4 regions of the Isoptericola sp. MSGPD8_1_ISO-PGPR-S23-394 genome follow, and region 4 is predicted to be linked to each of the others. Evidence: riboswitches for the same ligand, from Rfam matches in the RefSeq annotation. Region 4 holds a riboswitch; each other region holds the start of a gene.

The links. Region 4 has a riboswitch for thiamine pyrophosphate ahead of thiD (bifunctional hydroxymethylpyrimidine kinase/phosphomethylpyrimidine kinase). Riboswitches for the same ligand answer to the same signal wherever they lie in the genome.
Region 1: another riboswitch for thiamine pyrophosphate. It lies ahead of AC3RJ8_RS01665 (thiamine ABC transporter substrate-binding protein); the one in region 4 lies ahead of thiD (bifunctional hydroxymethylpyrimidine kinase/phosphomethylpyrimidine kinase).
Region 2: another riboswitch for thiamine pyrophosphate. It lies ahead of thiC (phosphomethylpyrimidine synthase ThiC); the one in region 4 lies ahead of thiD (bifunctional hydroxymethylpyrimidine kinase/phosphomethylpyrimidine kinase).
Region 3: another riboswitch for thiamine pyrophosphate. It lies ahead of thiO (glycine oxidase ThiO); the one in region 4 lies ahead of thiD (bifunctional hydroxymethylpyrimidine kinase/phosphomethylpyrimidine kinase).

What each region holds. Positions count from the first base shown of each region.
Region 1 is NZ_CM176517.1:365,082-370,207, forward strand. It holds gene AC3RJ8_RS01650 (sulfite exporter TauE/SafE family protein) at 1-401, shown strand, start outside; gene AC3RJ8_RS01655 (PAS and ANTAR domain-containing protein) at 500-1,231, shown strand; gene AC3RJ8_RS01660 (DUF4235 domain-containing protein) at 1,266-1,550, opposite strand; TPP riboswitch at 1,648-1,752, shown strand; gene AC3RJ8_RS01665 (thiamine ABC transporter substrate-binding protein) at 1,808-2,902, shown strand; gene AC3RJ8_RS01670 (ABC transporter permease) at 3,079-4,779, shown strand; gene AC3RJ8_RS01675 (ABC transporter ATP-binding protein) at 4,779-5,126, shown strand, end outside.
Region 2 is NZ_CM176517.1:3,002,990-3,008,115, forward strand. It holds gene AC3RJ8_RS13815 (pyridoxal phosphate-dependent decarboxylase family protein) at 1-1,092, opposite strand, end outside; gene thiC (phosphomethylpyrimidine synthase ThiC) at 1,311-3,053, opposite strand; TPP riboswitch at 3,049-3,154, opposite strand; gene AC3RJ8_RS13825 (Tat pathway signal sequence domain protein) at 3,254-4,714, opposite strand; gene AC3RJ8_RS13830 (MaoC family dehydratase) at 4,835-5,126, opposite strand, start outside.
Region 3 is NZ_CM176517.1:2,873,948-2,879,073, reverse strand. It holds gene moeB (molybdopterin-synthase adenylyltransferase MoeB) at 1-444, shown strand, start outside; gene AC3RJ8_RS13165 (thiazole synthase) at 466-1,275, opposite strand; gene thiS (sulfur carrier protein ThiS) at 1,284-1,541, opposite strand; gene thiO (glycine oxidase ThiO) at 1,538-2,785, opposite strand; TPP riboswitch at 2,777-2,881, opposite strand; gene thiE (thiamine phosphate synthase) at 2,924-3,571, shown strand; gene AC3RJ8_RS13145 (hypothetical protein) at 3,650-4,288, shown strand; gene AC3RJ8_RS13140 (OmpA family protein) at 4,285-4,932, shown strand; gene guaA (glutamine-hydrolyzing GMP synthase) at 4,982-5,126, shown strand, end outside.
Region 4 is NZ_CM176517.1:1,953,477-1,958,602, reverse strand. It holds gene AC3RJ8_RS08905 (LuxR C-terminal-related transcriptional regulator) at 1-1,240, opposite strand, end outside; gene AC3RJ8_RS08900 (alpha/beta hydrolase family protein) at 1,384-2,280, opposite strand; TPP riboswitch at 2,486-2,581, shown strand; gene thiD (bifunctional hydroxymethylpyrimidine kinase/phosphomethylpyrimidine kinase) at 2,572-3,489, shown strand; gene AC3RJ8_RS08890 (hypothetical protein) at 3,563-4,954, opposite strand; gene AC3RJ8_RS08885 (class I SAM-dependent methyltransferase) at 5,018-5,126, opposite strand, start outside.

The DNA of each region.
Region 1 (5,126 bases), 1.6 Mb from region 4:
AGGTCATCGGTTCGATCGACACCAGCGAGTTCTTCGTCGCAGTGGCTGCGAGCCTCGGCTTTTTCGTCGGGCTCGGGACGGCGGGGATCGAGACTTCCTGGGCGATCGCCCTGCTGATCGGCGGGCTGATTGCCGCCCCGATCGCGGCCTGGATCGTGCGGTGGGTTCCTCCGCGCGTCCTCGGGTCGGCCGTCGGCGGCCTCATCGTCCTGACGAACACGCGGACGCTCCTCGGGACCGAGTTCGTGTCCCTGGAAGGTGCCGCCGCGGCGGTCGTCTTCGGCGTCGTGGTTGTCGTCTGGGTGGGCGCGGTCGTCCACTCGGTCCGTGCACATCGCCGGGAGGTGGCCGGCGAGGCACCCGCATCCGACGACAAGTCGTCGCTGAAGCCCGTCGGGTGAAGCATCGGCCCTCGGGTGGCAGTTCTCCACCCCGGGAGTACGGTGGGCGGCACACCAGTCCTGACCGGGCGCCGTGCCCGGGAATCCGGAGAGTCGTCATGAGCGGGTCGTCGTCGCACCGCACCAGCCGAGCGACAGGTCTGGCCGCGGCCGCCGAGGCGCTGGCCGCTGGCGTGCAGCTCGTCGTGGGTCGGTACCGGGTCGAGGTCGAGTCCGGGCTGACGTGGTGGTCCGACGAGGTCTACCGGATGCACGGGCGGGAGCCGGGAGAGATCGAGCCCACCGTCGACCTGCTGCGCAGCCGCACCCACCCCGACGACCGCGCACGGCTCTCCCGGACAGCGGTCGTGGCGTTGCGGGCCGGGCGACCGTTCAGCAGCGCGCACCGCATCGTCGACCCGCACGGGAAGGCCCGCACCGTGGTCGTCACGGGGCAGGCGCAGCACGACGACGAGGGCGCGGTCAGCCACGTGGTGGGCTACGTGCTCGACATCAGCCCGGTGACGAGGGAAGCACTGGACCGCGAGTCGCACCGTGCGGTGGGGCGCGCGATGGTCTCGGCCGCTGCGGTCGAGCAGGCCAAGGGCGCCTTCATGGCGGTCCAGGGCATCGCGGAGGACGAGGCGGGCGACCGGCTCGGCGAAACAGCCGCACGGGCCGGCATCCCCGTCCAGGCGGCCGCCTCGCAGATCGTCGCGGCCCTGGCGTTGCACGCGGACCTCGCGCCGGACGACCGCCTCGCCGCGGCCTTGGCCGCCGTGCACACGGTGGACCGTCCCCACGGGCACGAGGCGCAGCTCGCGCGCCGCCGCCAGCGGAGCCGGAGCTGAGGGACGGCGTCCGGCCGTGGCGGCGCCGTCGGGCCTACACGACGGAGACGCTCTTGGCGCGCCGGTCGACCGCCTTGGTCACACCCTGACGGGCGAGCCGGCGGGCCAGCACGGCGACCCCACCGGTGACCGCCGCGAACGTGATCGCCTGGACGATCGGGATGTCGTCCGCGTCGAGGTCGATGGGGGCGTCGTGACCGGTGGCCTTCTCCCAGACGACCTTGATGAGCTTCTGCGCGACCCACCCGGCCGCGAACGTCGCGGCGACCGTCCCGATCTTGACCCCCAGCGAGGGCTCGGACTGCTCGGAATGCTCCACGGATCCTCCAGTACCAGACGGCAGCATCGGACGGTGCCGCGAGCGGCCCGCCCGACGGACGCCACCACCGTAGCGTGCGTGCGGTGTGTAGGCTCGGAGGGAACGACAGGGGAGCGCCAGCGAGCGCTGAGAGTGCGGTTCGCCGCAGACCCTCGAACCTGATCCGGTTAGCACCGGTGGAGGAAGTCGGGCTTCTCGATCCCGTGGTCCGCGAACGGCGGGCACGGCCCCCCTTCAGATCCGTCTGAGGAGGACGTATGACCATCCGTACCCGCCGCACCCTGGCAACCCTCGCCGTCGTCGGGCTGGTGCCCGCCCTGGCCGCCTGCACGGGCGACGACGCCCCGGGAGAGCAGGGGAGCACACCGGTCCCGGCGGACTCGTCCGCCGAGCTGTCCGGCACGGTGACGCTGGTCACGCACGACTCCTTCGCGCTGAGCGAGGGGCTCCTCGAGTCCTTCGAGGCAGACACGGGTCTGGAGGTCGAGCACGTCGCGGCGGGCGACGCCGGGGCGTTGGTCAACCAGCTCGTCCTGACCCAGGGCAGCCCGCTGGGCGACGTCGTCTACGGGGTCGACAACACGTTCGCGTCGCGGGCGGTCGAGGAGGGCGTGTTCGAGCCGTACACGCCCGAGGACCTGGACCCCTCGGTGAGCGCCCAGGTCGAGGAGGGCCTGGAGGGCCTGACCCCGATCGACCGTGGTGACGTGTGCCTCAACGTCGACACCGCGTGGTTCGAGGACGCGGACATCGAGCCGCCGACCGGCCTCGAGGACCTCACCGACCCGGCCTACGCCGACCTGACGGTCGTCACCAACCCGGCGACGTCGTCCCCCGGCTTCGCGTTCCTGCTGGCCACGATCAGCGCGTTCGGCGAGGACGCCTGGCAGGGTTGGTGGGCCGACCTCGCGGACAACGGGCTCCGGGTGACCGACGGTTGGTCGGACGCCTACTACGTCGACTTCTCCGGTGCGGGGGAGGGCGGGGAGCGCCCGATCGTGCTGTCGTACGCGACGTCGCCCGCCTTCACGGTCACCGAGGACGGCAGCGAGTCGACGACGACGGCGCTGCTGGGCACGTGCTTCCGGCAGGTGGAGTACGCGGGCGTCCTGGCGGGGACGGACAACCCGGACGGTGCCCGTGCCCTGGTGGACTTCCTCGCGTCCGGCGAGGTCCAGGCGGACATCCCGGCGAACATGTACATGTACCCGGCCGACGAGACGGTCGAGCTGCCGGCCGAGTGGGAGCAGTTCGCACCGCTGGCCGACGAGCCCTACGACGTCCCGGCCACGGAGATCGCCGAGCACCGCGACGAGTGGATCGAGCAGTGGACGGCCACGGTCATCGGGTGAGCCGGAGGCGACGCGAGGGTGAGGGCCGCAGCGGAGCAAGGCACTCGCCCGGTGCGGAGCCGCAGGCTCAGCCGAGACGGCATCGGGTGAGCCGGAGGCGACGCGAGGGTGAGGGCCGCAGCGGAGCAAGGCGCTCGCCCGGTGCGGAGCCGCAGGCTCGCCCAGGACTCGCTCCGGTGAGTCCGCGGCGCCGGCCCCGGTGGGCGTGGTTGGGCTGGGGCGGGGCGGTCGGCGTCCCGCTGGTGTTCCTCGCCGTCTTCTTCGCGTGGCCCGTGGTCGCGCTGGTCGTCGAGGGCTTCTTCGCCGACGACGGCGCGGGCGGGCGGACGCTCGACCTCTCCGGCTTCGCGGAGGTCCTGAGCGAGCCCCGGACGTGGCGGGTGGTCGGGCAGACGCTGGCGCAGGCGAGCGTCGGGACGCTGCTCAGCGTGCTGCTCGGCCTGCCGGGCGCCTACGTGCTGTACCGGTGCCGGTTTCGTGGTCGTACGTTGCTGCGCGGCCTCGTCACGGTGCCGTTCGTGCTGCCGACCGTCGTCGTCGGCGTCGCGTTCCGCAACCTGTTCACCCCGTCCGGTCCGCTCGGGTGGCTGGGGTGGCAGGAGAGCTTCGCGGGGGTCGTCGTCGCGCTGGTCTTCTTCAACTACTCGGTGGTGGTCCGCACGGTGGGCGGCCTGTGGGAGCGGCTCGACCCGCGGGCCGAGCAGGCGGCCCGCGCGCTCGGCGCCACCCCGTGGCGGGCGTTCCGGACGGTGACGCTGCCGGCGCTGGGCCCGGCGATCGCGTCGGCGGCGTCGGTGGTGTTCCTGTTCTGCTCGACGGCGTTCGGGGTCGTGCTGGTGCTCGGCGGCATGCGGTACGGCACGATCGAGACGGAGATCTGGATCCGGACGACGCAGTTCCTCGACCTGCGGGCCGCAGCGGTGCTGAGCGTGCTGCAGCTCGTCGTGGTGGTGGCAGCCCTGCTCGTGAGCGCCCGCCTGCGCGCCCGGCGGGAACGTGCCCTGCACCTGACCGGTGAGACGTCTGGCGCGCACCCGCTCGACCTGCGCGCCGCCCGTGACGCGCTGCCCGCGGCGACGACCGCCGTCGTCGTCGGGGGACTGGTCGCGTTCCCGCTCGTCGGGCTCGTGGCGCGTTCGTTCCAGGGGCCCGACGGTGCCTGGTCGCTCGCCAACTATGCCGCGCTGGGGACCACGGGCGGGCGCAACGCGCTGACGGTCACCGTGTGGGAGGCCACGCTCAACTCGCTGCGGATCGCGACGCTCGCGACGCTGATCGCGATCGTCGTCGGGGGACTCGTCGTGCTCGTCGTCTCGCGACGGCCGCGGGCACCCGGGCTGCAGCGTGCGGTCGCCGGGCTGGACGGGGTCTTCATGCTCCCCCTGGGCGTGTCCGCGGTGACGGTGGGCTTCGGGTTCCTGCTGACGCTGGACCGTCCGCTCGGGTTCGACGTCGACCTGCGTACCTCCGGGCTGCTCGTGCCGATCGCACAGGCGGTGGTGGCGATCCCGCTGGTCGTGCGGACGATGCTGCCCGTGCTGCGGGCGATCGACCCGCGGCTGCGGGAGGCCGCCGCCGTGCTTGGGGCGTCGCCGGGCCGGGTGCTGGCGAGCGTCGACCTGGCCCTCGCCGCACGCTCGCTGGGCCTGGCCGTCGGGTTCGCGTTCGCGGTGTCCCTCGGAGAGTTCGGCGCGACGTCGTTCCTCGCCCGGCCCGACGCCGCGACGCTGCCCGTGGTGATCTACCGGTTGATCGGGCAGCCGGGTGCGGAGAACTACGGGATGGCGCTCGCGGCGTCGGTGGTGCTCGCGACGCTCACGGCGACCGTCATGATGGTGGCCGAACGGATGCGCGGAGACACCGGAGGGGAGTTCTGATGGCAGGAGCGTCGGGGCGCGAGGCGGGTCTGACCGTGCGTGACGTCGTCGTGCGTTACGGGCAGCGGCGCGGGGACGCGGGCACGACGGCGGTCGACGGTGTCTCGCTCGATGTCGCGGCCGGGGAGGTGCTCGCCCTGCTGGGTCCCAGCGGGTGTGGCAAGTCCTCGCTGCTGCGGGCCGTCGCCGGCCTGGAGCCGGTGGCCGAGGGGTCCGTCGCGTTCGGCGGGGCGGACCTGGCCGGGGTGCCCGTGCACCGGCGCGGGTTCGGTCTGCTCTTCCAGGACGGGCAGCTGTTCCCCCACCGGGACGTCGCGGGCAACGTCGCCTACGGGCTCGCCGACCGG
Region 2 (5,126 bases), 1.0 Mb from region 4:
CGTCGCCCACAGCTTGAGGGCGTCGAAGCGGCGGGTGGTCTGCAACGACCGGTCGACCTGGTTGATCTCCTCGGCGCCGTCGGCCTCCGAGGCCGGGTTGAGGTAGTCCGCGTACCAGGCGGTGCGGGCCAGGTCCGCGGGATCGCGCACGAGGACCGCGCTCGCCGAGACCGGCTGGAAGAACGTCTTGTGGAAGTCGACGGTGACGCTGCGGGCGCGCTCGATCCCGTCGAGCAGGTGCCGGCGCGCACGCGACAGGAGCAGCCCTCCCCCGTAGGCGGCGTCGACGTGCAGCCAGGCACCGGTGGCGTCGGCGAGGTCGGCGATCGCGCCGAGGGGGTCGACGAGGCCGCGGTCCGTCGTGCCGGCCGTGGCGACCACCGCCATGACGACGTCGCCGGCCCGCTCCGTGGTGGCGAGCGCGGCGGCCAGGGCGCCCGGGTCCATCCGGCCGTCGTCGTCGGTGCCCACCGTCACGACCGCGTCGTCGGACAGCCCGAGGATCATCGCGGACTTCGCCACGGAGAAGTGGCTGCTGCCCGTGGTCAGGATGCGCAGCCGGTCCTGGAGGCCGTGGCGGGCGACCCCGCGCAGCCGGGAACCGTCCGGGCCGGTGAGGGCACGCTCGCGGGCGGCCAGCAGGGCGTGCAGGTTCGACTGGGTGCCGCCGGAGGTGAAGACGCCGTCTCCTCCGTGGAACCCGATCCGCGCGTTGGTCCAGCCGACCAGCCGGCGTTCCATGAGGGTGGCGACGGTCGACTGGTCGTAGGTGTCGACGGAGGTGTTGATCGCTGCCAGCATCGCCTCGGCCGCGACGGCGGGGATCGCCACCGGGCAGTTGAGGTGGGCCGCGTAGGCGGGGTCGTGGAACCAGACGGCGTGCGTGGCGTAGAGCTCGGCGGTCTCCCGCAGCGCCTCGTCGGTCCCGGCGCCAGCACCGTCCAGGTCGACGGCGTCGACGAGTGCGGCGAGCTCGGGACGGCTGGTCCCGCTCCAGGGCTGCTCGACGGTGGCGAGGCGGGCGGCGACGTCGTCGACGACGCGGTGGGTGGCGCGGGCGTAGGCGTGCGCCGAGGCACCGTGAAGCAGCATGTCCGTGCTGGTCAGCGTGGTCTCGGGCGGAGTGGTGGTCACGTCCGTGTGCTCCTCGCGGGAGTGGGTGAGATGGGCAGGCTTGCCTAACTTAGCCTCACCTAAGCCTCGGGTCCAGACGGGTCAGCATCCGAGACCGACGACACCCCTGCGGGTGCACGACACGCTGTCGGGCGCGACCGGGTCGCGGCGTGTCGTGCACCCGCAGGGGCGTGGGGCTATCTCACCGTCGGGGTCGGCAGGTAGACCTCGCCACCGGCGGCGCGGAACTCGGCGGACTTCTCCGCCATGCCGGCCTCGGCCTCGGCCACCACTCGCTGCTGGGCGCCCGCGTCGCCGAACTCGTCGCGGATGTCCTGCGAGATGCGCATCGAGCAGAACTTGGGTCCGCACATGGAGCAGAAGTGCGCCGTCTTGGCCGCCTCCGCCGGCAGCGTCTCGTCGTGGTAAGACTCGGCCAGCTCCGGGTCCAGAGACAGGTTGAACTGGTCGCGCCACCGGAACTCGAACCGGGCCTTGCTCAGCGCGTCGTCCCGCTCGGTCGCCCCCGGGTGGCCCTTGGCGACGTCCGCGGCGTGCGCGGCGATCTTGTAGGTCACGACGCCGGTGCGCACGTCGTCGCGGTTCGGCAGCCCCAGGTGCTCCTTGGGCGTGACGTAGCAGAGCATCGCCGTGCCGTACCGGGCGATCTCCGTGGCACCGATGGCGGAGGTGATGTGGTCGTACCCCGGGGCGATGTCCGTCACCAGCGGCCCCAGGGTGTAGAACGGGGCGCCGTCGCACAGCTCCTGCTGACGCTCGACGTTCTCGCGCACCAGGTGCAGCGGCACGTGCCCGGGACCCTCGACCATGACCTGCACGTCGTGCTGCCATGCCCGCTTGGTGAGCTCGGCCAGGGTGTCGAGCTCGGCGAACTGGGCCTCGTCGTTCGCGTCCGCGATCGACCCGGGCCGCAGGCCGTCCCCGAGGGAGAACGCGACGTCGTACCGCGCGAAGATCTCGCACAGCTCGTCGTAGTGGGTGTACAGGAAGTTCTCCTGATGGTGGGCCAGGCACCAGCCGGCCATGATCGACCCGCCGCGCGAGACGATGCCGGTCACCCGGTTCGCGGTGAGCGGCACGTAGCGCAGCAGCACCCCGGCGTGCACCGTCATGTAGTCGACGCCCTGCTCGCACTGCTCGATCACCGTGTCGCGGTAGATCTCCCAGGTGAGGCGCGAGGCGTCCCCGTCGACCTTCTCGAGGGCCTGGTAGATCGGCACCGTCCCGATCGGCACGGGCGCGTTGCGCAGCAGCCACTCGCGCGTGGTGTGGATGTCGTCACCCGTGGACAGGTCCATGACCGTGTCCGCGCCCCACTTCGTGGCCCACTGCAGCTTCTCCACCTCCTCGGCGATCGAGGAGTGGACGGCCGAGTTGCCGATGTTGGCGTTGACCTTCACCGTGAACGCCCGCCCGATGATCATCGGCTCTGACTCGGGGTGGTTGACGTTGTTCGGGATGATCGCGCGGCCCGCCGCGACCTCGGAGCGCACCAGCTCGACGTCGACCCCCTCGCGGATCGCGACGAAGCGCATCTCCGGGGTGATCTCGCCCCGGCGGGCGTAGTGCATTTGCGTGATGGTGCGGCCGTCGAGGCCGCGGCGCGGACGACGACGCTCGCCCCGCCACTCGGCCGAGGCGGCTCCGCGCCGGGCGGCCCCCCGGCCGTCGTCGGCCAGGGACCGCTCGCGGCCCGTGTACTCCTCGGTGTCCTCCCGCGCGGCGATCCACGCCGTGCGCAGGCCCGGGATCCCCTCGGTGGGGTCACCCCCCGGGCCGTCGGTGCGGTAGATCCGCACCGGAGGGTTGGCCGACCCGTCAGGGGCGTCGGCCAGGGTGATCTCGGTGACCGGGACCACGATCCCGGTCTCGGTGTCGCGCTCGAAGGCGAGCGCGCGCGACGGTGCGTCGTGCGACATGTGTACTCCATCTTCCTACGCCGGCATGACCCGGTCAGGTTCAACGGTCCGGGCCGCGTCAGCCCGATCTCAGCCCCTGCGTGAGGCTCCCGTGGGATCACCCGCAACGTAGCACGCACGCCCCCCACCTCGCTGTGGGTATGAAATCTACGGACTCAAGGGATGCGGATCCGTAGATTTCAAACCCACAGCGTCGGGGGTCAGGGACGACGACGGCGGAGCCCGCCGACCTGCAACGGGTTGGCACCGGCGGCGGCCAGGAGGTACCAGGACGTGGCGCCGGTGTGCTGCACCTGGAAGTAGCCGAATCCGAACCCGGTGTCGACGAGGCTCGTGGCGGCCACGACACCGGAGCGCTCCGGCAGCGCGTCCCCTCCCACCGTCTGCCCGCCACCGAGCAGGTCCTGCGTCCGGCGGACCTCGGCCAGCAGCCGTTCGGCCCGGGCGGCGTCACGACGCCCGCGCCCGCGGTCGGCCAGCGCGCAGGCGAGCTGCGCCGTGCCCTCCAGCCAGACGGCGTCCGGGTGCGCCTGGACGCCCTCGTACGAGGCCGTCGTGGTCAGGCTCGCGCTAGAGAACGTCACGCCGGAGATCGCGGTCCCCTCGGGGAGCTGCGAGCTCCCGGCACCCGCGACGTCGCGGGCGGCGAGGTCCGAGGCCGCCCAGTCGACGGCACGGCCGTACCGGTTCGCCCGCAGCGCGAGCCAGCCCCAGGTCGCAGGGTCCAGGGGCAGCGGGTCGGTGTTGATCTCCTCGCCGTCGTTCGTCCCGGTGTAGAAGTAGCCGCCACGCCGGTCCCACATGCGGTCGACGAACTCGCGGGCGTGACGCTCCGCCCGGCGCCAGCGCCGGCCGCCGGCCAGCGCGTCGAGCTGGCGGAAGAACGCCACGCAGTCGACGTTGTGCTCGGTCGAGCCGTTGGGGATCGGGGCGTTGCCGCCGTCGACCCCGAAGGAGAACCCGCCGAGCGTGCGCTCCGACCAGGTGTTGTCGAGGATCCACTCGCCGATCCGCACCGCGGCGTCCCGATAGCGCCGGTCGCCGGTCGCCTCGTAGGTGTGCAGCAGGGCGATGCCAGGCCAGGCCATGTCTCCGACCGCGGTCCCGAGGAACCCGAACTGCCAGCCGATGTTCGCGGTGCCGTCGGGCAGCTCGAGCCCGTAGGCCTGTGCGGAGCCGTCGTAGAACGTGTACGGGCCGGCGTTGTAGCCCTGGCGCAGGCGTCCGTCGTCGTGGGCCGGGTCGTGCTCCTGGGCGAAGACGAGGCCGTCGGCCAGGGTGGTGGCCCGCTCCACGTGCCCCCCGGCGAGCGAGGCGCAGATCATCAGGGCGACGTCGTAGACGAAGGCGGTCGAGAAGAGCCCGAGCTGGTCGGCGTAGGACTGGGCCAGGCGGGGCCCGGTGTCGACCTCGGGGTACGCGTCGGTCATCACGCCGAGGAACTCGTGGGCGCGCCGCACGGATCCGGCGGACCCCCCGGCGTGGCCAGGCCAGGGGCGACCCGCTCCGGTGTGCCCGGCGGCCCACGCCTCGGCGCCGGTGGCGAGCGTGAGGGCCCCGGCGGCGCCCGCGACGAGCACGCCGCGGCGCGAGACGCCTGCCGGGCGGGCGGACGGGTCGGTGGCGATCTCGGCGGCAGGGGTGAGGACGCGTCTGGGCATGAGCATCTCCTTCGATGTCCGCGCCCCCACCGTTGGGGACGCACCTCGAAGGTTACTCGTGTCACTCGCCGCTGTGAAGGGACCACGCGTCGCGGCGCACGCCGCTGAGAGGAGGTCCGCTCAGGAGAGGCGGACGACGGCCTGGGCGCGGCCCAGCACCTTGGCGCCGTCGTGCACGACGGCGAGATCGACGCGGGCGGTACCGGCCTCCGCGTCCAAGGCGCCGACGGTGGCGGTCACCTCGACCACGGTGGCACCTCGTGCGGGCACGGGCACCGGCTTGGTGAAACGTGTGCCGTAGCGGACGATCGCACCCGGGTCGCCGGCCCAGTCCTCGACGACACCGATCACGGAGCCCATCGTGCACATGCCGTGGGCGATGACCCCGGGCAGGCCGACCTCGGTGGCGAAG
Region 3 (5,126 bases), 920 kb from region 4:
CTCGCGCTCGACTGGCGTGAGCTCACGGTGCGCCCCGACCCGACCCGTGAACCGGTGACGGCCCTGCTGGCCGGCGACGACGCCTACGCCGCGTTCTGCGGGCTCGCGCCGCTGCCGGGCGGACCGGAGATTGCTGCGGCCGACGCCCGGGAGCTGCTCACGGCCGACCCTCCCGCGGTGCTCGTCGACGTGCGCGAGGAGTGGGAGGCGTCGGTGCGGCCGGTCGAGGGCGCCCGGCTGGTGCCGAGCGGCCGGTTCCTGGGCAGCGCCGGTGCCGGACCGGACCACGTGGCCCGCGAGGCGCTGGCCACGCTGCCCACCGACCGGCCGGTGCTGCTCGTGTGCGCGGCCGGGCCCCGGTCGACGGCGGTGGCACAGGTCGCGCGGGCCGAGGGGCTCGACGCGCGCTCCGTCGTCGGCGGCGTGCCCGCCCTGCTCGGCTGACGCCGCGCCGAGCAGGAGCGGTCAGAGGGACAGGTCGAGCCGACCCTCCGGGGTCGAGCTCGCCAGCGCCCGCTCGCGGCGGGGGATGCGCCCGGCCCCCGCGGCGAGCCGGCCCGACTCGACGGCGAGCCGCATCGCGTGGGCCATCCGTACCGGGTCCTCGGCGCGGGTGACGGCCGTCGCGAGGAGCACGCCGTCGCAGCCGAGCTCCATCGCCAGCGCGGCGTCGGAGGCCGTGCCGATGCCGGCGTCCAGGATCACCGGGACCCGGGCGGCGTCCGCGATCGCCTCGATGTTGCGGGGGTTGAGGATACCCAGCCCGGAACCGATCGGTGCGCCCAGCGGCATCACCGCCGCGCAGCCGACGTCCTCGAGGCGCCGGGCCAGGATCGGGTCGTCGTTGGTGTAGGGCAGCACGACGAACCCGTCGCGCACCAGCTCCTCGGCCGCCTCCACCAGACCCACCGGGTCCGGGAGCAGGGTGACGTCGTCGGCGATGACCTCGAGCTTGACCCAGCTCGTGCCGCAGGCCTCGCGGGCGAGCCGGGCGGTCAGCAGCGCCTCGCGCACGGAGAAGCACCCCGCGGTGTTGGGCAGCGCGCGGATCCCGAGCCGCTCCAGCAGCCCCCAGATCCCCGCGTCGCGGGACGCCTCGCCGCCGGCGCGCGGGGCGACGCGGCGCATCGCGACGGTGGTCAGCCCCGTCCCGGAGGCCACCAGGGCCTCCTCGAGGGTGAGCAGGTTGGCCGCGCCACCCGTGCCCATCACCAGGGGCGAACCCACGGCGGTGCCCGCGATGACCAGGGGGTGCTGCACGTCGGTGCGTGTCATGTTCCTCCTCAGCCGCCCTGGACGGCGGTGACGATCTCGACGCGGTCCCCGGCCCGGACCACGGTGGACTCCCAGGTACCGCGGGGGACGACGACGTCGTCGATCGCGACGGCGAGGCCGCGGGGCGCGCCGTCGGCGACGTGACCGGGCATGAGCTCTGCCACCAGCTCGGTGACGGGGACCGCGCCGGTCGGGCCGAGGTCGTGCTCCGCGCCGTTGACCCGGGCGGTCGCCGGGGCGGCGGTGCGCTGGTCGTGTCTCGTCACGGTGCTCCTTGGGTCGGGGGATTGGTGGGGGAGAAGCGCCGCGGGTCGGTCGCGCGCAGGGCCGCGAGCATGGCCGACGGGTCGGCGCTCCGGACGTCGACGTCGAACCACGAGCCCGTCAGCCCCGCCACGACGACGTCGGCGGTCAGCGGCGCCAGCAGGATGCCGTTGCGGTGGTGCCCGGTGGCGAGGTGGAGACCGGGCACGTGCGTCGGGCCGAGGAGCGGCATGTTGTCGGGGGTGGAGGGGCGGGCGCGGGGTGTCGCCTCGACGAGGGCCGCCTCGTCGACCGCGGGCAGCAGCACCCGGGCGTCGCGCAGCAGGGCGAACACACCGCCCGCCGTGGCACGGCGGTCGTCCGGGTTCTCCTCGGTGGTCGCCCCGATGACGAGCTCACAGTGCCCCTTCCACGGGCCCTCGGTGGCCGGGGCACGGGAGACCACGTACACGGGGCGGCCCTGGACGAGGCCGCGGACCACGTGCCGGGGCGCGAGCTCCGGGTCGGCCTGCAGCCGCAGGGTCTGCCCCTTGACCGGGCGGACGGGGACCGCGACACCGGGAAGGTCCGTGAGCAGCGACGCGGACGCCCAGCCCGCCGCCACGACGGTCGCGCCGGCGCGGTGCAGGTGCCGGGTCTCGTCCACCGCGCCGACGACCCGGTCGTCCTCCATCTCGAGCCGGACGACCGCCCGGGCGGCCACGGTGCCGCGCGGGTGGGCGTCGACCGCCCGCCACAGCGCGGTGTGGGTGGCACGCGGGTCGACGGCGTGGTCGCCGGGAACCCAGGCCGCCTCGGTGAGGCGCTGGCCCAGCAAGGGCTCGCGCCGCCGGGCCTCGGAGATCGCCAGCCGCTCCGAGGCGACGGCGTGGCGGGTGTGCAGCGCCAGGATCCGGCGCAGCAGTGCGGCGTCGGTGTCGTCGTAGGCGAGGGTCAGCGTGCCGGACTCCCGCAGCCCGACCCCGAGGCCGGACGCGGACTCCAGGTCGGCGGCGAACGACAGCCAGCGGGAGGCGCCGGTCAGGTGCAGGTGCAGCGCCGTGTCCTCGGTGAACTCCGCCTCGGTGGCGGGGGCGATCATCCCGGCGGCGGCGCGGGTGGAGCCGTCGCCGGGGTCGGGGTCCAGGACGGTCACGCTGAGGCCCGCCTCGAGGGCGCGCCACGCCACGGCGAGGCCGATGATGCCGGCGCCGACCACGACGAGGTCGCGCGTGCCGGCGGGCGGTGCGGGCAGACGTCGGTCCAACTCGGTGCTCCCTTCGCTGGCATGATCCAGATCAGGTGGGACGGTCGGCGCCGCTGCGCCCTCTCAGCCCCGACCGGGGCTCCCGTGCTCACCGCAGCCTACCCGGGCACGCCGGTGGCGGCTCCTAGACTGCGTTGCGTGACATCCGACACCGTCCGTGGCCGGCTCGCCGACGCCCGCCTGTACCTGTGCACCGACGCCCGCGAGGACCGCGGCGACCTGGAACGGTTCCTGCACGCGGCGCTCGCCGGCGGCGTCGACGTCGTCCAGCTGCGGGACAAGACGATCGACGCGGCGCGCGAGCTGGAGCTGCAGTCGCTCGTCGCCCGCGTCGCGGCCGAGCACGGGGCCCTGTGGGCGGTGAACGACCGGGCAGATGTCGCGTCGCTCACCGGAGCGCCGGTGGTGCACATGGGGCAGGGCGACCTGCCGGTGCCCGCGGTCCGCTCGTTGCTCGGCCCGGGACCCGTGCTGGGCCGGTCCACGCACTCGGCCGCGCAGGCGGCCGCGGCGGAGGCCGACGCGGACGTCGACTACTTCTGCGTCGGCCCGATCTGGTCGACGCCCACCAAGCCGGGCCGCGCCGCCGTGGGGCTGGACCTCCTGCGCGAGGTCGCCGCCACGATCCCGACGACGCCGTGGTTCGCCATCGGGGGGATCGACGCCGAGCGGTTGGACGACGTGCTCGACGTCGGCGCCCGGCGGGTCGTCGTCGTCCGAGCGATCACCGAGGCGCCGGACCCGGAGCGGGCGGCGCGCGAGCTGCGCGAGCGGCTCGCCGGATAGCCCCCCGAGACCTGTCTCCCGGTCAGGAGACGTGGCACCATCACACCGCTACACCCGCCGACGCTGTTGGAGTCACCCATGAACGTCCGTCCTCGCCTTGTGGCCGCGCTGGCCGCGGCCCTCTTGCTGACCGGATGTACCGGGAGCGGCGACGAGGATTCCTCGGCCGACGCCACCTCGACCGCGGACGAGCCGGCGCCGGGCGCTTCCGGGAGCGCGGACGCGGCCGTCGGCACCGCCGAGGCGCCGGGGCCCGACGTGGTGATGGCCGAGCAGACGATCGACACCCCGGGCGAAGCGGGCGGCACGATCACCGTCACGCTGCGGACGCTCGAGGTACGGGACGACGTCACGACCGTGCGGTACGCGCTCCGTTGGGAGAACGACGGCGCGGCCGACGACGAGACGGCCAGCCACAGCGACCTCGGTGTCGACTGGATCCCCACCGTCACGGACACCGCCGCGCTGGTCCAGTACCGGCCCTTCTGCACGAGGGGATCGTGGCAGGAGGGCGCCATCTCTCAGCAGCAGTGCGGGTACAGCGCCACTGCCTCGCCCAAGTACCCGTTCGACGGGTTCGTCAACCACGCGACGAACGAGGGCTGGGCCATGCTGCCGGCGCCGGACGGCGAGCCCGGGACGCTCGACGTCGCGCTCGGCCAGGGGCTGCCCGTGTTCACCGGTGCCACCGTGACCTCCGCGGGCGATCCGGCATGAGGACCTGGTCGGCCGTCGCGCGAGGAGCGGGAGGCGTCGTGGTGCTGTCCGCGACGACGCTCGCCGGGCCGGCGCACGCGACGTCGTCCCCGAGCCCCCACCCGCACGGCGCGGCCGTGGCCGAGGTGGCCGAGGAGCTGGCGGCCGAGCGTGCCGAGCTCGAGTCCGTGGAGATCACGGCCGAGATGGCCGCGGACGCGACGCTTGCCCTCGATCCCGCCGACCCGACGTTCGCCCTCGACCCGGCGGACGCCACCACGACCCTCGAGCGCACCGTCGAGGAGGCGGACGACACCGTCGTGACGTTGACCTCGGACCTCCTGTTCGACTTCGGATCGGCCGACCTCACCGACCGGGCTGCCGAAGCGGTCGCGGAGCTGGCCGAGCGGATCCCGCAGGACGCCGCCGTGCGGGTGGACGGGCACACGGACGCGGTGGGTTCCGCGGCCGACAACCAGGCCCTGTCCGAGGAACGGGCGCAGGCGGTCGCCGACGTCCTCGGGGAAGCGCGCGGCGACCTGGACCTGCAGGTCAGCGGGCACGGTGAGAGCGAACCTGTCGCGGACAACACGACGGGTGGGGAGGACAACCCGGCCGGCCGGGCGCTGAACCGCCGTGTCGAGGTGACCTACCCGACGTCCTGAGTGCTGGTCCGGCGCCCGCCGGCCTCCACCGGACCTCTATCCTGGCCCCGTGACGTCTCCCGCCACCGCCCCTGCCCCCACCCCGCGCCCCGTCCTCGTGGTCGACTTCGGCGCCCAGTACGCCCAGCTCATCGCGCGACGCGTGCGCGAGGCCAGGGTCTACTCCGAGATCGTGCCCCACACGTGGACACCGG
Region 4 (5,126 bases):
CGGGTGCCCCGGTCGCCCGCCGTTCCGCGCGGGCCAGCGCGGCCCAGGGCACGGCGCCGCAGCGGTCGAGGAGCTGGTAGGCGTCGCGCAGCCGCCGCCGCGCGTCAGCCGGTCGGCGGTGACGACGCAGCCACATGCCGTGCAGCAGCAGGGTCCGGGCGCGCTCGAAGCCGCCGCCGGCACCGAGGTGGGCGTCGTGCGCCCGACGGTAGAGATCGTCGGTCTGCTCCGGGTCCGACGCCAGCACCGCGTCGCAGCGCAGCAGCAGCGCCGGTCCCTGAGGGTCGGCGGCCGACCTGGTCCACGCGGACAGCTCAGGCATCGCGGCACGCGCCACGTCGGGGTCGCCGGCGGCGACGGCGGCCTCGACGAGTGTCGGCAGGACGAGCCCGCGCAGGGCGAAGTGCGCACCGCCGTGGGACGGGGCCAGCAGCGAGGTCAGGCGACCCGCCGCGTCGGCCGGGCGCCCGTCGGCGAGCTCCGCACGGGCCAGCGCCCACTCGGCGAGGGTGACCGGCGTGGCGAGTCCGTGCCGGCGTGCGGTCCCCAGGGCCGCGGCGGCATGGAGGGGCACGTCGGCGAGGGGGCCGAGCACAGAGGTGACCAGCGCCAGCACCGCGCGGTGGTGGGCGGCGGTGTTGACCCGGCCGGACCGACGCGCGGCGTGCCAGCCCGCGACGGCGTGGTCGCGCGCCTGGGCGTGCCGGCCGGCCCGCAGCTCGGCGTAGGCGACGTGCTCGGTGGCACGGGCGACCAGGGCAGGGTCGCCGGCTGCCCGTGCGGTGGCGAGGGCCCGGGCTCCGGCGCGGCACGCCGTGGTGACGTCCCCCGTCAGCAGGGCCGCGGTGGCCGCGAGCCGCAGCGAGTCCGCCTCGTGGGCGCCTCGCAGCTGTTCGACCACCCGGCGCAACGGCTCCGCGGACTCCTGCGGTCGTCCCTCGAGCAGCGTGTGCAGCCCTCGCAGGTAGTCGCGCGGCGGCCCGGCGTCGGGGGTGCACGCCGCCAGACCGTGGGTCACGGTGTCGCGGCAGGCCGCGAGGTCTCCGGCGGACCAGGCGGCGTCGACGGCGCCCAGGACGGCTGCCATGACGTCGCCGGGGACGGCGGTGCCGGGACGTGCCACCAGGGCGTCGCGGGCGAGGTCGAGGCTGGCACAGGCGTCGGTGGCCGGGCCGTCGGCCTGGAGCTGCTGTCCGCGGGCCAGCTCGACCAGTCCGGGCGGGGGCGCCGTCGTCTCCATGGGCCGAGGCTAGGCGGATGCCGTCCAGGCGCCAGCCGGCGTTGTGCCCGGCCCCGGCCGCCGGCAGCCGATGCTGTGCGGGGGCACACGGGCGGGTGGCCGCACGACGGTGCGACCACCCGCCCGGTCGGGGGGAGCGGAGGTCAGAAGGGGCAGGAGCTCTCGTACACCTCGACGTCCGAGAACCATCCGGTCGAGGGGCCGGGGCACAGGAACTGCGTATACCGGTCGTCGTCGTCGACGAACCGCTTGAGCCAGGAGATCGAGTACTTCGCGATCGTCGTGTTGGAGTAGTTGGGGGCGAAATGGCTCGCCCCGTCGAGCTCCAGGTAGGCCTTCGGCAGGTCGTCGTCCAGCGACTCGTAGAACGGTTCGGCGTGCGTCTCGTGGCGCGCCACCGAGTCGTTCTCGGCGCCGAAGATCAGCGTCGGGGTCGCCACGGACGACCAGTCCTTCTTCAGGTGCCACGGCGTCATCGGGATGGCGGCCTTGATCTCCGGGTTGTCGTCCACCGCGCGCAGCGTGCCGCCGCCCCCCATGGAGTGACCCATGAGTGCCAGGCGGTCCTCGTCGATGCGATCGGCCACCGGGCTGGAGCCGGTGAGGTAGTCGAGCGCCGCCTGGATCTGGTCGGCGCGCGAGTCGGGCTGGTCGTAGATCGAGTTCGTGGCCATCGTGAGCAGCACGAACCCCTGGGAGGCGAGCCGGGGGCCCAGCCACGCGATGGTGCTCTCCGTACCGGTGTAGCCGGGCGAGACCACCACTGCGCCGAAGGCCCCGTCACCGGTGGTGGTGGGGTAGTAGATCGTGCCGCCGCCGAACCCGGAGACCCAGCTCGAGACGTTCCGCTCGGAGACGGTGTAGGCCCCTCGGGTGGCCTCGATGCTCGACTCGGTCGGGTCCGGTCCGCGCTCGTACGGGTTGTCGGCCGCGTGGGCCGCGGCGCCGGAGGCGACCCCGATGCCCACGGCGACGGCGAGGGAGGCCAGGGCTCCCGTGAGACGTCGGCCCGACCGGGCCGTGCTCGGTGCGTGCTGCATGATGCGTCCTCTCTGACGGTTCTGACAGCGCTGACGGTGCCTCGCCGGCCGGTCGTCGTCGGTGACGCCGGACGCGGCGGAGCGGGTGCTGCTCGCCCAGCGTGCTGGTGGCGGCTGCACCGGGCATCGGCAGGATCGCCGGTGCCGGCCCGCCGGGGCGCGGGTGAGACACCGTCTCGGGCCGCCGGCGGCCGCGCTACGGTGGTCCGACGACACGGGGTGCGCCCGCCCGGGAGCTGAGATCACACCCGTCGAACCTGAAGCAGCCAGCACTGACGAAGGGATGTCGCGATGCCGTCGAACCCGCGCACCGTCACCACCGTGACCGCCGTCGCCACCCGAGCGGCCGTCTCCCGCCGGCCTGGCGCACCCGCGTCACGCCGGGCCGTCCCGCGGGTGCTCTCCGTCGCGGGGTCCGACCCGAGCGGCGGAGCGGGCATCCAGGCGGACCTGAAGTCGGTGGCTGCCGCCGGCGGCTACGGCATGGCTGCCGTGACGGCGCTGACCGCACAGAGCACGCAGGGGGTGAGCGCGGTGCACGTGCCGCCGCCGTCGTTCCTCGCGGAGCAGCTCGAGACCCTGTGCGCCGACGTGACGCTCGACGGGGTCAAGATCGGCATGCTGGCCACCGCCGGAGCGGCCCACGTCGTCGACGAGTGGCTCGACCGGCTCGCCGGGCCGTCGCGGCCCCCGGTGGTGGTCGATCCCGTCATGGTCGCCACCTCCGGAGACCGTCTGCTGGACGGCGACGGCGAGGAGGCCCTGCGCCGGGTGCTGGACCACGCGGACGTCGTCACGCCCAACACGGCCGAGCTCGCCGTGCTGCTGTGCGAGCCCGTCGCCACCGACTGGCGGGGGGTGCTGGGCCAGGCGGCGGTGCTGGCCGAGCGGCACGGCGTGCGCGTCGTGGCCAAGGGCGGCCACCTGGACGGGGACCAGGTGCCCGACGCGCTCGTCGCACCCGACGGGCTGGTGGTCGAGGTCCCCGGTACCCGGTTGCGCACGTCCAGCACGCACGGCACGGGCTGCTCGTTGTCGAGCGGCCTGGTGACGCGATACGCGCGCGGCGGCGACTGGGCCGAGGCGTTGCGGGAGACGAAGTCGTGGCTCACCGGTGCGATCGCTGCCGGGGCGGCCCTGGAGGTCGGTCGGGGGAACGGGCCGGTGGACCATCTGTGGGCGGCGCGCCGGGGCCCTGTGCCGGGCTGAGCCGGGCTGACTCGTGTCGGCTCCTGCGGGCCTGAGTCCTGCCGGGTGCGGCCCGGCGGGACCGCGGGATCCGTCAGTCGAACAGGTCGCCGATCTCGTCCAGGATCCCGCCGAGGACCATGCCGCCCAGCACGGCGCCGAAGGCCCCCGAGCTCCCGCGCCCCGCGGCCGTGGGCCGTCGCTCGTCCCACGGCCGCGCCGCACCGCCGCCCGCCCGCGCGAGGTCGCGGCGGGCGAGCTCGGTCGCCTCGGTGGCGAGCGCCGCGGCGCGGCGGGCGCCGTCGACCGACGACTCGGCGTCGGTGGCGGCGCGAGCTGCCGCGAGCTCGCGTGCCGCCTCGGCGAGCCGGGTGCGGGCGTCCGGCCCGACGGGTGCGCGGTAGTCGTCGACGACGGACCGGGCCGCTGCCACCTGGCGGGCGGCATCGTCGAGCGCGGGACCCCGCTGGGCGGTCGCCCGTCGGGCCCGCTCGTCGCGCTCGAGGCGGTCGCGCACGGCGTCGTCCAGGGCGGTGTTGGTCTCCCGGAGCCGTGTCAGGGTGGCGATCGGGTCGCTCGGCCCGTCGGACGGCGGGAGCGACGCCAGGGTGTCCTCGAGGGCGTCCGCGGCGGTGTCGACGGGTCCCCGACGCCGGTCCGCGGGCATCGCACGTGCTTGGGCGAGCTCGGTGCGGGACTCCGCGACCAGCGCGCCGAGCGCGGCCTCGGCGCGCAGGGCCTCGGACTCGAAGTCCTCGACGGCGGCGAGCAGACCCTCGGCGCGGTGGACGGCCTCTTCGGCCGCGCGCGTCCCGGCCACCGCCTGGGCGACCTGCTGCGAGGTGAGGCGGCGCCGCGCAGCCGCCGCGCTGCGAGCGGCGAAGTCCAGCAGCCGGGCGGCCTGCGCCGGGTTGTCCGCCACCGGCGCGAGCGCGTGGTCCGTGTAGTCGGCGCGAAGCCGCTCGACGTCCGCGCGTGCCGGATCGACGGCGCTCCGTACGGCGTCGATGCGCTCCTCGACCCGTGCGACCGCCTCCGGCGTCGCGCGGGCGGAGCGGCGCCGCTCGGCCAGGCCGGCGTGCAGGTCGTCGAGGGCCGTCCCGGCGGCACCGCAGAGTTCCACGATGCGCCCCGACCACTCCTGACGCTCGGCGTCGGTGTCGGGGACGTGGTCGTGCAGGAGCTGGTTGAGGTGGAAGGCCTCGCGCAGGTGCCCGCGCGCCCGCCGCAGCGCCGGGCCGGCGTCGGCGGTGGCCGGCTCGCCCAGCTCCGCCACGGCGAAGGCCAGCTCGTCCTCGGCCAGCCGCGCGCGCTCGTCGGTGCGGACGAGCGCCGAACCGGCGGCGGTCGTGAGGCGGTCGAGCTCGGTCCGGGCAGCCTCGTGCCGGCGCTCCCGGCGTCGCCGTCCGCGGAGCAGCAGCGCGAACCCTGCGACGACCACTAGCACCACACCCGTCACCACGCCGACCAGCTGCACGCCATCCATGCCCGGCATCGTACGGGCAGCATCGAACGTCGAGCATCGAGCACCCAGGGCGGGGTGAGCGGCTCAGCCCGGTCGGCGTGCGACGACCTCGAAGGTGTGCCAGCGCTTGGCCCCGCCGAACGAGGCCCCGCCGAACGAGGCGCCGTCGTGCTCCTGCTCGTCGACGACGTGC